2 regions of the Rossellomorea sp. NPDC077527 genome follow, and region 2 is predicted to be linked to the other one. Evidence: predicted binding sites of a transcription regulator. Region 2 holds the regulator's gene; the other holds the start of a gene.

Region 1 (6,060 bases), on a different contig from region 2:
TTGTGATCTAACCAGCTAAGAAGTTCAGACTCGAAACGACGGATATCTACTACTGGAATATCATCTAAATGACCTTTTGTCAGTGCATAGAAGATCATTACTTGTTTTTCAACTTTAAGTGGTTTGTTAAGATCCTGCTTCAGTACTTCTACTGTACGCGCTCCACGATTCAGTTTCGCTTGAGTCGCTTTATCAAGATCTGATCCGAACTGAGCGAATGCTTCAAGCTCACGGTATGCAGCTAAGTCAAGACGTAGCGTACCGGATACCTTCTTCATCGCTTTGATTTGTGCAGATCCACCAACACGTGATACGGAAAGACCCGCATTGATCGCCGGACGTACACCGGAGAAGAATAGGTCAGATTGTAAGAAAATCTGTCCGTCCGTGATGGAGATAACGTTTGTTGGGATATAAGCGGAGATATCTCCTGCTTGTGTTTCAACGAATGGTAATGCTGTGATGGAACCGCCACCTTTAGCATCACTTAATTTCGCCGCACGCTCGAGTAGACGAGAATGCAAGTAGAATACGTCACCAGGGAATGCTTCACGGCCTGGAGGACGACGTAATAATAGGGAAAGCTCACGGTAAGCAGACGCCTGCTTAGAAAGATCATCATACACAACAAGAACGTGCTTGCCATTATGCATGAATTCTTCACCCATTGTGATACCAGCGTAAGGAGCTAAGAATAGCATTGGAGCTGGTGAAGCAGCTGATGCTGTTACAACGATTGTGTAATCTAATGCACCGTGCTTACGCAGGGTTTCAACCGCGTTACGTACTGTTGATTCTTTTTGACCGATGGCAACATAGATACACACCATGTCTTGGTCTTTTTGGTTTAGGATCGCATCGATCGCAACAGATGTTTTACCTGTTTGACGGTCACCGATGATTAATTCACGCTGTCCACGACCGATTGGAACTAACGCATCGATCGCTTTGATACCCGTTTGAAGTGGCTCGTGTACAGATTTACGATCCATAACACCAGGAGCTCCACTTTCAATCGGACGTGTTTTTGTTGTTGCAATTGGACCTAATCCATCAACTGGTTGTCCAAGTGAGTTTACTACACGACCAACTAGTTCTTGTCCTACTGGTACTTCCATGATACGTCCAGTACGACGAACCTCATCGCCTTCACGAATGTCAGTATATGGTCCGAGAATGATGATACCTACGTTGTTTTCTTCTAAGTTTTGCGCCATACCCATGACACCGTTAGAAAATTCAACAAGCTCTCCAGCCATGACATTGTCGAGGCCATGAGCACGAGTGATACCGTCACCGATTTGGATAACTGTACCTACATCGCTTACTTTCATCTCAGACTGATAGTTTTCAATTTGCTTTTTTATCAGCGCGCTGATTTCTTCCGCCTTGATGCTCATGAATTTCACCCCTCATTTATACGAAAGTTAACGAATTAGTTCACGCTCAAGACGAGTCAATTTACCTTGAAGGCTTCCATCATAGATGCGGGTTCCGATTTGGACCTTGATGCCGCCAAGTAAATTTTCGTCTGTCACATTGGTAATTCTTAATGATTGTTTTCCGACTTTTTTTGCAAAAGAAGATGATAATGCTGTTTGCTCATCTTCCGTTAACGGACGTACAGAGTACACTGTGGCATCTGCAATTCCGCGTGCTTCGTTTGTCAATTCAATGAATGCCTCGACGACACCTGTGATCTCGCCCGTACGGTGACGGTCCGTCATCAGCATCAATGTGTTCAAGACATACGGGGAAGCTGTTGAAAATGCTTCCTGAATCAATGACTTCTTCTTATCTAACGTAAGCTTAGGATTTTCAAAGAGTACCGTTAATTCGGTGTTCTCAAGGAAAACCGCTCTCACTGTACGCAGCTCTTCTTCGATCCCTTCAAGCTGATTATGTTCCTGGGCAATCTCGAAAAGAGCTAACGCATAGCGCTTTGCAACTGAAGAGTAGCTCATCGCTCTTCCCCTACCTCTTGAATATAATCGTTAATCAACTTCTGTTGATCATCAGCAGAAAGTTCCTTCTCAATGACCTTAGAAGCAATAAGTACTGATAAAGATGCAACCTGTTTCTGAAGTGCAGCAACAGCTTGTTCTTTTTGTGTTTCGATTTCGCGTTTTGCAGATTCTTTCAATCTTTCTGCCTCTTGACGAGCAGTTGCGATGATCTCTTCACGTTGGTCAGAACCTTGTTTCTTAGAGTTTTCAATCATCGTTTGCGCTTCAAGGCGAGCTTCTTTCAGAAGTTTCTTCTGCTCTTCTAAAATATTGTTAGCCTCAGTGCGGCTTTTTTCGGCTGCTGTGATTTCACCGGCAATGTGGTCTTCACGTTGCTGCATGATTCCCATTAATGGACCCCAGGCAAACTTCTTAAGTAGCGCCATAAGGACAAGGAACATGATCAACTGGAACACGATGTCCCCTGTATTAAGGACGCTGTGACCTGCCTCACCGATAACGAATGCGTTAGTTAACATACTCGATTCACTCCCTTCAAGAATCGATTGGATCGTATTTTTTTATAAATGAACCGTTCTTGCAAAGAATCTATTCTCTAGTACATAGGAATGGCGAAGATAATCGTCAAGACGAACTTCGCCATTTAACATGTGTCAGTTTCTATTAGCTTCCTAGTGCGATGAAAGCGATAACTACACCGATGATTGGAAGTGCCTCAACTAGTGCGATACCGATAAACATTGTTGTTTGTAAAGTACCACGTAATTCTGGTTGACGTGCAATTCCTTCTACTGTACGACCTACGATAAGACCGTTACCAATACCTGCTCCTAGTGCTGCTAAACCAACTGCAATTGCTGCTGCGATAAGACTCATTCTAAAGTTCCTCCTTTAATGTATAAGAAAAATATTTTTTTACATATATGTTTGTCCACCGTAATGAACAGGTATATATTAATGGTCGTGGCTTACTTTGTGAGCCATATAGACCATTGTTAACATACAGAAAATGAAAGCCTGGATTGATCCGACAAACACCGAGAATCCTTGCCAAGCAAGCATTGGTGCGATAGCTCCGATCGTTCCGCCGATACCACCGTTAACGGCAAGACCCGCAAGTAGTGCTAGCAGGATTTCACCGGCGTAGATGTTACCGTAAAGACGAAGACCCAATGTAAGAGTGTTTGCAAACTCTTCAATGATTTTTAGCGGGAATAACCACCACATCGGCTTGAAGAAATCCTTCCCGTATTCGCCAAATCCCTTTAATCTGATTCCATAGAAATGGGACAGTACCACGACCATAACCGCAAGGGTCATTGTGATGGCAGGATCGGCTGTAGGTGATTTCCACCATAATTCGCCGTCATATACGACAGAGAATGGCAGACCCAGCATATTCGATACAAAAATATACATGATAATCGTGAGACCTAAGATATGAAAACGGCCACCCGTCTTCCAGTCCATGTTGCTCTTAATGATCCCTTTGACAAAGTCCATGACCCACTCAAAAAAGTTCTGCATCCCGGTAGGCTTCAGGGCTAAGCGACGTGTAGATAAGAGGGCAATAATAAACACTATGGCCGTTGCGACCGTGATCATCAAAACGTTCGCAAGGTTAAAAGTCAAACCCAGAAATTCGGTTGTAGGTGCTCCATGATTCAAAATACTTCACCTCTCTTCCCCGCTATTTATTAGTTTTGAAGCTGCTGAAAAAATAATCTATCATAATGACAATATAGGTAGTCATTAATCCCAAAATAAGACTTAGGAGATGAAATGTTTCTGGAAATCGTGTGGCAATGATGACTCCAAGGGCGGCTGCGGCCATACGGGAAGTGGTTCCAAGTGATCTCACTTTTTGCCCGGCTACCACGGCGTCCCCGAACTTCGAGACCCGCTTGGTCATGCCCCAGTGCATAAAGAGACTAAGAGCAGTCCCTAACATTAACCCTAAGAATACTGATTTGTGGCTGGTGAATCCCCAACCCAGGACGTAAATAGATAGCACGTACAATATGTATTTCCGCTGTCTATTAAACATTTGATGGAGTTCCGGCATATCTTATTATTCTCCTAAGAAGAAATGTCGTACTGTTCGAAGCATCGCATAAATTCCTGCGGCGAGACCGAGGAGTAATCCGATGATTAAAAAGAGTGGTGCTGAATCAACCTGCTGATCAATCCATCTTCCCAGGAAAATCCCTACTAAGATAGACCCAACAAGCTGTGCCAAAATGGCCGAATAAATGGCCATTGCTTTATATGGGCTTTCGTTTTTTTGACCCATTTCAACCCATCCCATTCAAACGAAATTTGAACACGAGGCAAGCGTTTCAGACATGATGCAAAACCGATTGCATAAGGGTTTTCCCATTGTGAAAACCTTATCATTTTACATCCTTTGTAAGCATACAATAGGGCTTTATCTATGTCAATGCGTTCAAGTTAAAAAGTTCACAACCTATCCACGTGTTTCCAAATTGTTCACATTTTCAACACATTTACAGAAAAGCGGAGGGGGCTTGCTCTGGGGCGACAAGCATAAGACGAGTCGACCGGAAAGTATTTTCCCCTTTTAGTCCATTCATCTTATTACCTCAAACTCCAAATACAGAGCTCAATGTCCACCTCAGACGAACACCCACATCCTCTTAAATATATTAACAAATTCATAGTTCCCTACTTCACATGCCCCTCCATTATATAGAAGATTCCCTTATTGAGTAACCCTTGAATTTAATGTAAATACTTCCAACTAAGATAGAAGGTCTTAGAAAATTGTAAAGGTCCGTCCCTCTACACTTAATAGGGACGGACCTTTACTTAGTTTTATTCGTTTGGATCGAAGGATTTTGGGCGTTCATCCAGTTGACCGAAGTGGTAGCGGATCGCTTGGGTGATTCGGTAGGATGCCTGTCCATCTCCATACGGGTTTGTTGCTTTGGACATTTTGCTGTGTGCTTCCGGATCTGTCAGAAGTTCTTTTGCAAGCTTGTAGATGTTTTCTTCTTCGTTTCCTGCAAGCTTCAATGTTCCCGCATCAATGCCTTCCGGACGTTCCGTTGTATCACGAAGGACAAGAACCGGTACACCCAATGATGGCGCTTCTTCCTGTACACCGCCGGAATCAGTCAGGATAAGATGAGCACGAGAAGCGAAGTTATGGAAATCGATTACATCCAGTGGTTCGATCAGATGAATGCGCTTGTCATCACCGAGAACTTCGTCTGCCACTTCACGAACGGCAGGGTTCAAATGAACAGGGTAAACAACTTGGATATCATCATGCTCTTCCACTAATCGTTTGATGGCACGGAACATGTTACGCATCGGTTGACCAAGGTTTTCACGGCGGTGAGCCGTCAGCAATACTAAACGGTCATCTCCGACCTTCTCCAATACTTCATGATGATACTCATCTTTTACCGTTGTTTTTAATGCATCGATCGCAGTATTTCCAGTGATGAAAATACCCTCTTCTTTTTTACTTTCATTCAGAAGATTCTGAGATGATTTTTCCGTAGGAGCAAAATGAAGATCCGCCATGACACCTGTCAGCTGACGATTCATCTCCTCTGGGAAAGGTGAGTATTTATTCCATGTTCTCAGCCCGGCTTCGACATGGCCGACAGAGATTTGATTATAGAAGGCTGCAAGGCTTGCAACAAATGTTGTCGTTGTATCACCATGGACCAGAACAATATCCGGCTTTGCTTCCTTCATGATCTTATCGAGACCTTCCAACCCTCGGGTTGTTACATCAATTAGAGTTTGACGGTCTTTCATGATGTTCAGGTCATAATCAGGCGTGATATCAAAGATATTCAATACCTGATCCAACATTTCACGGTGCTGAGCTGTAACTGTCACAATCGTTTCAAAGTTTTTTGGATACTTTTTTAATTCTAATACAAGTGGAGCCATCTTGATGGCTTCCGGTCTTGTTCCAAAAATAGTCATTACCTTGATTGGATTCGTCATTTTTTCGCCCTACCTTTCTTATTTCGTTCCGTACAAACGATCTCCTGCGTCCCCTAGACCAGGAACGATGTAGCCTTTTTCATTCAGCTTCTCGTCAAGAGCAGCG
Region 2 (6,060 bases):
GCTCCTCTTTCCCCATATATTCCAGGATGAATAAAACCCTTAGATTTGAACAGTTCCGCTTTTCTTAGTAGAATTGTACAGGAGTAAAGCTGGTCGTTATCTTACAGGAGCTAAAGGAGATCAAACGTTGAAAAAACATTTCGGATTTATTTTAATTGCCTATATCGTCATGCAGCTTTCAAGCATTGTCGGGGTACCCCTTTTATATAAAATTGGTGTCGATATCCTAGGGAAACCGGAAAATGTAGTCAAAAGTGTGGTTCCAGGTTATTGGCTCGTCATCAGCTTTACGCTGACTCTTCTCGTTGTCTGGAGCATTCTTAGGAAAAGTGAGACTAGTACTCGGCTTGAACGCAGCGCTCCCATAGGAACTGGCCGTTCCATCATATGGGCGGTGCTCGGGATCTTCATGGCCTTCTTTGCCCAAACGATTGCAATCCGAGTCGAGTATGCCCTGGGGATCCAGATGGGTTCTGAAAACACCCAGATGATTATCGGTATTATTGAAAAGGTTCCATTATCTATGATAGTTGCGGCCATAATCGGCCCAATTTTGGAAGAGATCGTATTCAGGAAGATCATTTTTGGCGTGCTTTACGAGAAGATGCATTTCTTCTTTGCCGCCCTTATCAGCTCGGTCATTTTCGCTCTAGCCCATTTCGAGCCGGAGCATGTGATCCTTTATTCCGCGATGGGCTTCACCTTCGCCTTCCTTTATGTAAAAACGAAGCGGATCCTGGTGCCAATATTTGCCCACGTTGCCATGAATACAACGGTCGTTCTAATGCAATCTATCTATAAGGACGAAATCGAGAAAATGATGAACGAAGCTGAAAAAATACAAGGATTTATTGGAGGATTATTTCTATGAGGAGATCACCATTATTCTCAGGAGTGATCTATCTCCTTCTCGGTGTGCTCTTCACATACTTCGCTGTACAAAACGTACAGAATGATGAAGGTTGGGGATTTTTCACGTACATGCTCATCTTTCTTGCGACCCTGGACTTCGGTTCCGGGCTACGGATGATCATGTTGCATTTCAAGATCAAAAAACAAATAAAGAACAAAAAATAAGGATTGATCATTTGATCAATCCTTATTTATATTCTCGAACTGTTCCATTTCAAGCTTCTGCTCTGCTTCTAACACCTTTTTGTAGCCGATTTTGGATATCCAAATACTGATTTCATATAATATGAATAATGGCAGAGTCACCATTAAATGAGATACAATATCCGGGGGCGTGATAAGCGCTGCGATAACCAATAAGATAAAGTATGCGGCTTTTCTCATTTTCCCCATCATCATCGGCGTTACAATCCCTAACCGTGTAAGAAATAACATGGCTACAGGTAACTGAAACAGAAAACCAAAAGGAATGGTGATTTGGAACAAGAAATGAAAGTATTCATTGATCCCAATCACTTGCTCTATATTTAAATTCGTTGATAAACCCATCATGAATTTCACGATATATGGAAACAAAATAAAATAAGAAAATGACAATCCACCTAGGAAAAGTAATAAGGACACGGGAATATAACTAAGTGTCACTTTTCTTTCCCGTTCATATAAACCTGGACTGACAAAAGACCAGACCTGGAACAAAATGATGGGAGATGTCATGATCAAAGCGATGAACATGATCATTTCCATATAGATCTTCAGAGGATCTGTGATACGAAAGGCATTCATCGTTAACTCTTTCGCTTCATCGGCATGCTGTAAGTATCTGATTAGCGGCTCTGCAAGAAAAAAGCTTACAACAACGGCTAACAAGAAGAAAACGACTACAAACATGAGTCGTTTCTGCAATTCTCCTATATGTTCATAAACTGTCATGTCTCTTTGACTCATGGCGTTCATCCTACTCTACTTAGCACTATTATTTTTTTCGTCTTCATCATCTGCTAAGCCTTTTGTTGCATTTTTAAATTCACGCAGTGTATTTCCTGCTGCCTTTCCTAATTCCGGTAATTTCTTAGGACCGAAAATAAGTAATGCAACGACTGCAATTAATACGAGGCTACCTGGACCTGGCATAATGAGACACCTCCTCTTTTACCATTCTATCATAACGTACATTTGAAAGATTTTCTATTCTGTTATGATTCCATCTTGTGACATTTCCGTGTCATCCTCAGAGTAATGCTTTAAGAAGTATACGAGTGACTGTAGTTCAACCGCTAAATCGATATGGTGGACGCGGATATGGTCTGGTACGGTCAATCTCGCTGGGGTGAAATTCAAGATCCCCTTTATATTGGAAGAAACCAACCGATCTGTGATGTTCTGAGCAGAAGATGCCGGAACTGTCAGGATCGCTACTTCAATATCATGCCCTAGAAGCTTCTCTTCTAAATCATCCAAATGAAAAACAGGGACATCGCTGATTTGCGTGCCGACCTTTTTTTCATCGACTTCAAATGCCATTTCAATCTTTGTATTATTATTCTTGATGAAATTATAATGAAGAAACGCCGTTCCAAGGTTCCCCACCCCGATCAGCACTACCTTCGTAAGGGCATCCTGATCCAGTGTCTTGCGGAAGAAGGAGAGGAGATAATTGACATTATAGCCGTATCCCTTCTTTCCCAATGCTCCAAAATAAGAAAAATCTCTGCGGATGGTAGCAGAATCGACCTTCACCGCTTCACTTAATTCCTTCGATGAAACCCTTTGCTTACCAGATGAATACAGATTTTTAATAAAGCGATAGTATAACGGAAGGCGCTTGGCCGTTGCCTGTGGAATTTTCGTTGTATCCTGGTTCATATTGTATTCCCCCACATCTTTTCAAGCCCTCTGATACCGCTTCCAAAAAAGCGGGCATACAGAATTTATAAACTCTCCTATCATCATACACTATATTTTATCCCAAGTGTATGATGATTAATAGTCGAATGATTGCCGTTCCCCTCTCAAATACGGTACACTAGCACTATGAAATAGAGGTGAAACGTCATGATTCTTCTACAAGTGAATCAACTAACCAAAAACTTTGGTGCAGATAATATCCTATCAAATATTAAACTTGAAATACAGACCCGAGATCGTGTTGCCCTCGTTGGCCGTAATGGAGCGGGCAAATCGACTCTTCTTAAAATTATTGCAGGTCATCTTTCCTATGATGCCGGTGAAATCACAAAGCCAAAAGGTGTCTCCATCGGGTACCTTGCGCAGAATACTGGCTTGGAGTCTGATCTGTCCATTTGGGCCGAGATGCTCACCGTCTTCGCAGAGTTACAGCAACAGGAGAAAACATTACGCTCATTGGAGCAGCAGATGGCCGACCCTTCCGTTTATGAACAAGAAGATTTCTATCAAAGAGTATTGAAAGAATATGATGAACTTCAAATACGCTTCAAGGACTCCGGTGGATATCAGTATGAAGCGGATATCCGATCCGTCCTTCACGGATTGAATTTCGCCGATTTCGATTACGGCACTAAGATATCCACATTGAGCGGTGGGCAGAAAACCCGTCTCGCTCTCGGTAAACTTCTTCTCACCAAGCCCGATATCCTCATCCTTGATGAGCCGACCAACCATTTGGATATCGACACGTTATCATGGCTTGAGACCTATCTTCAAAGCTATGAAGGGGCCGTCCTGATTGTATCCCATGACCGCTATTTCTTAGACAGCGTCGTCAACCAGGTGTATGAGATTTCACGGAACAGGAGCAAGAAATATCTGGGCAATTACAGTAGGTACCTTGAACAGAAAGCAGAAGACTATGAAAAGGATCTCAAAATGTTCGAGCGTCAACAACAGGAAGTCGCCAAGCTCGAAGACTTCATTCAACGGAATATCGCTCGTGCCTCCACTACCAAGATGGCTCAAAGCCGTCGAAAAAAGTTAGAACGTATGGATAGGATGGACAAGCCACTCGGAGATGAGAAATCTGCCAACTTCGCGTTCCAGATCGAACGTCCAAGTGGAAACGACGTCCTGCATGTCCAGGATCTTACCATTGGATATGGTAGGGACGAGAAAATTTCTTCTCATATTGATTTCTCTGTCAAAAAAGGGGACAGCATCGCGCTCGTCGGCCCGAACGGAATCGGGAAATCGACGCTTTTAAAAACATTGGTGAATAAACTCCAGCCACTGAATGGAACATTTAAATTCGGATCCAATGTGTCCATCAGTTACTATGATCAGGAACAAGCCGAACTGTCTTCTAATAAAACCGTCTTAAATGAACTGTGGGACGAGTATCCGATGAAAATGGAGAAAGAAATTCGCACAGTCCTGGGTAACTTCCTTTTCTCAGGCGAAGATGTCCTTAAGCCCGTTTCCACATTAAGCGGTGGAGAAAAAGCACGATTAGCGCTTTCCAAGATGATGATGGAAAAAGGAAACGTATTGATTCTCGATGAACCGACGAACCATCTGGATTTAGACAGCAAAGAAGTGTTGGAAAATGCCCTGATCGATTATCCAGGAACGATCCTATTCGTTTCCCATGACCGTTACTTCATCAACCGGATTGCCACAAAGGTTGTAGAATTATCCAAGAAAGGGTCAACCGAATACCTTGGCGATTACGATTATTATGTGGAAAAGTTACAACAGCAGGAAGAATTGGCGGCACTTGAACGTATCGAACAAGGAGAAACGTCTTTATCTCAAGGTACGACTCAAAAGCAGTCTCATAAGATCGATAAAGAAGCGAAAAAACTCGAACGTCAACGAAAGCGCCGAGTAGAAGAAATCGAAGGCCTCATGGAAACACTCGAAGAGAACATCCAGGAAAAAGAGGACCTGCTCTGCGATCCTGAAATCTTTCAAGATCACGAGAAGGTACAGAACATCAATGAATCACTCACCAAAGAGAAGGAAGAGCTTGATTCTTTATTGGAAGAGTGGACTGAACTAGAAGAGCTTCTGCAAGAAGAACAATAATCCACAGGATTGGGGATAACTACTTCACCCCAATCCTTTCTTATTCCACATTATTATCCACAGTAAAAAGACTTATGAACCGTCATTCACATCACTTTTCCACATAATCCACAAATTTTCACTAGTTTATCCACAGAATAACCAAGTTTATAGGAAGTTTATTCCAAGTGTTTTTCACAAAGTATACACATCATATCTACAGTTACTCACATTTTATCCACAACCTGTTGATAAAACGTATGTTCGTTTCTATTTTCTCTCTTCTTTTGATCCATTCAGAATGTTACACACAAGATATCAACAAACCTGCATTAAAAAAAGCCTGAATGAAGACTTCGTTCAGGCTTTCATTTTAAAACGTTTCAATATCAAGTCCCGGGTGAGCATTCATATCCATGCCTCCCCTTTTTCCTTGTTCAAACAAAATCGTACCTGCAGCTGCTATCATGGCTGCATTGTCCGTACAAAGGGATAAAGGAGGGATAATCAATTCTGCCTCCAGCCCATCAAATGCTTCTTGAAGGGCACTCCGTAAACCTTTATTGGCCGCAACTCCACCTGCCAATAGTACTTGCTCCACTCCGTATTCCTTCACAGCTTTCACCGTTTTCGTCACTAATACATCAATGACACTTGCCTGAAAGCTTGCTGCCAAATCTTGTGGAGGAATGTCCACTCCTTTTTGCTTCGCATTGTGTAATGTGTTGATAACTGCCGATTTTAGCCCGCTAAAACTGAAATCATAAGAACCTTCCTCCAGCCATGCCCGGGGCAGTTCAAGAGTCGCTTCCCCTTCATGGGCCAACCGGTCGATATGAGGGCCTCCCGGATACGGAAGACCGAGGGTTCGTGCAACCTTATCGTAGGCTTCCCCTGCCGCATCATCCCGCGTCTCTCCGATGACCTCAAACGAACCATGCTCTTTCATGAGTATAAGCTCCGTATGACCTCCGGAAACGACTAGGGAAAGGAGAGGAAATCTCATCTCTTCCACTAAACGATTGGCATAGATATGCCCTGCAATGTGATGGACTCCCACCAACGGTTTATGATGGGCAAATGCCAGTGCTTTAGCTGCATTTACTCCAATCAAGAGGGCCCCTACCAAACCTGGTCCCTCTGTGACGGCGACACAATCAATATCGT

Evidence for each region. The regulator Rex, encoded in region 2, represses fermentation and respiration genes when NADH is low (regulators of the CRP and FNR family bind a similar motif). The targets are predictions, from matches to a motif close to TTGTGAAATATTTCACAA.
Region 1: the regulator Rex is predicted to act here: its motif matches at 4,416-4,433, upstream of ACIGG7_RS18045 (AtpZ/AtpI family protein).

The regions. Positions count from the first base shown of each region.
Region 1 covers NZ_JBITVL010000005.1:226,068-232,127, forward strand. The annotation lists gene atpA (F0F1 ATP synthase subunit alpha) at 1-1,400, opposite strand, end outside; gene ACIGG7_RS18020 (F0F1 ATP synthase subunit delta) at 1,428-1,964, opposite strand; gene atpF (F0F1 ATP synthase subunit B) at 1,961-2,485, opposite strand; gene atpE (F0F1 ATP synthase subunit C) at 2,631-2,843, opposite strand; gene atpB (F0F1 ATP synthase subunit A) at 2,922-3,635, opposite strand; gene ACIGG7_RS18040 (ATP synthase subunit I) at 3,658-4,032, opposite strand; gene ACIGG7_RS18045 (AtpZ/AtpI family protein) at 4,039-4,260, opposite strand; gene wecB (non-hydrolyzing UDP-N-acetylglucosamine 2-epimerase) at 4,803-5,954, opposite strand; gene upp (uracil phosphoribosyltransferase) at 5,973-6,060, opposite strand, start outside.
Region 2 covers NZ_JBITVL010000011.1:2,412-8,471, reverse strand. The annotation lists gene ACIGG7_RS22345 (CPBP family intramembrane glutamic endopeptidase) at 128-871, shown strand; gene ACIGG7_RS22340 (YdiK family protein) at 868-1,077, shown strand; gene tatC (twin-arginine translocase subunit TatC) at 1,093-1,860, opposite strand; gene ACIGG7_RS22330 (twin-arginine translocase TatA/TatE family subunit) at 1,876-2,046, opposite strand; gene ACIGG7_RS22325 (redox-sensing transcriptional repressor Rex) at 2,101-2,778, opposite strand; gene ACIGG7_RS22320 (ABC-F family ATP-binding cassette domain-containing protein) at 2,968-4,914, shown strand; gene tsaD (tRNA (adenosine(37)-N6)-threonylcarbamoyltransferase complex transferase subunit TsaD) at 5,267-6,060, opposite strand, start outside.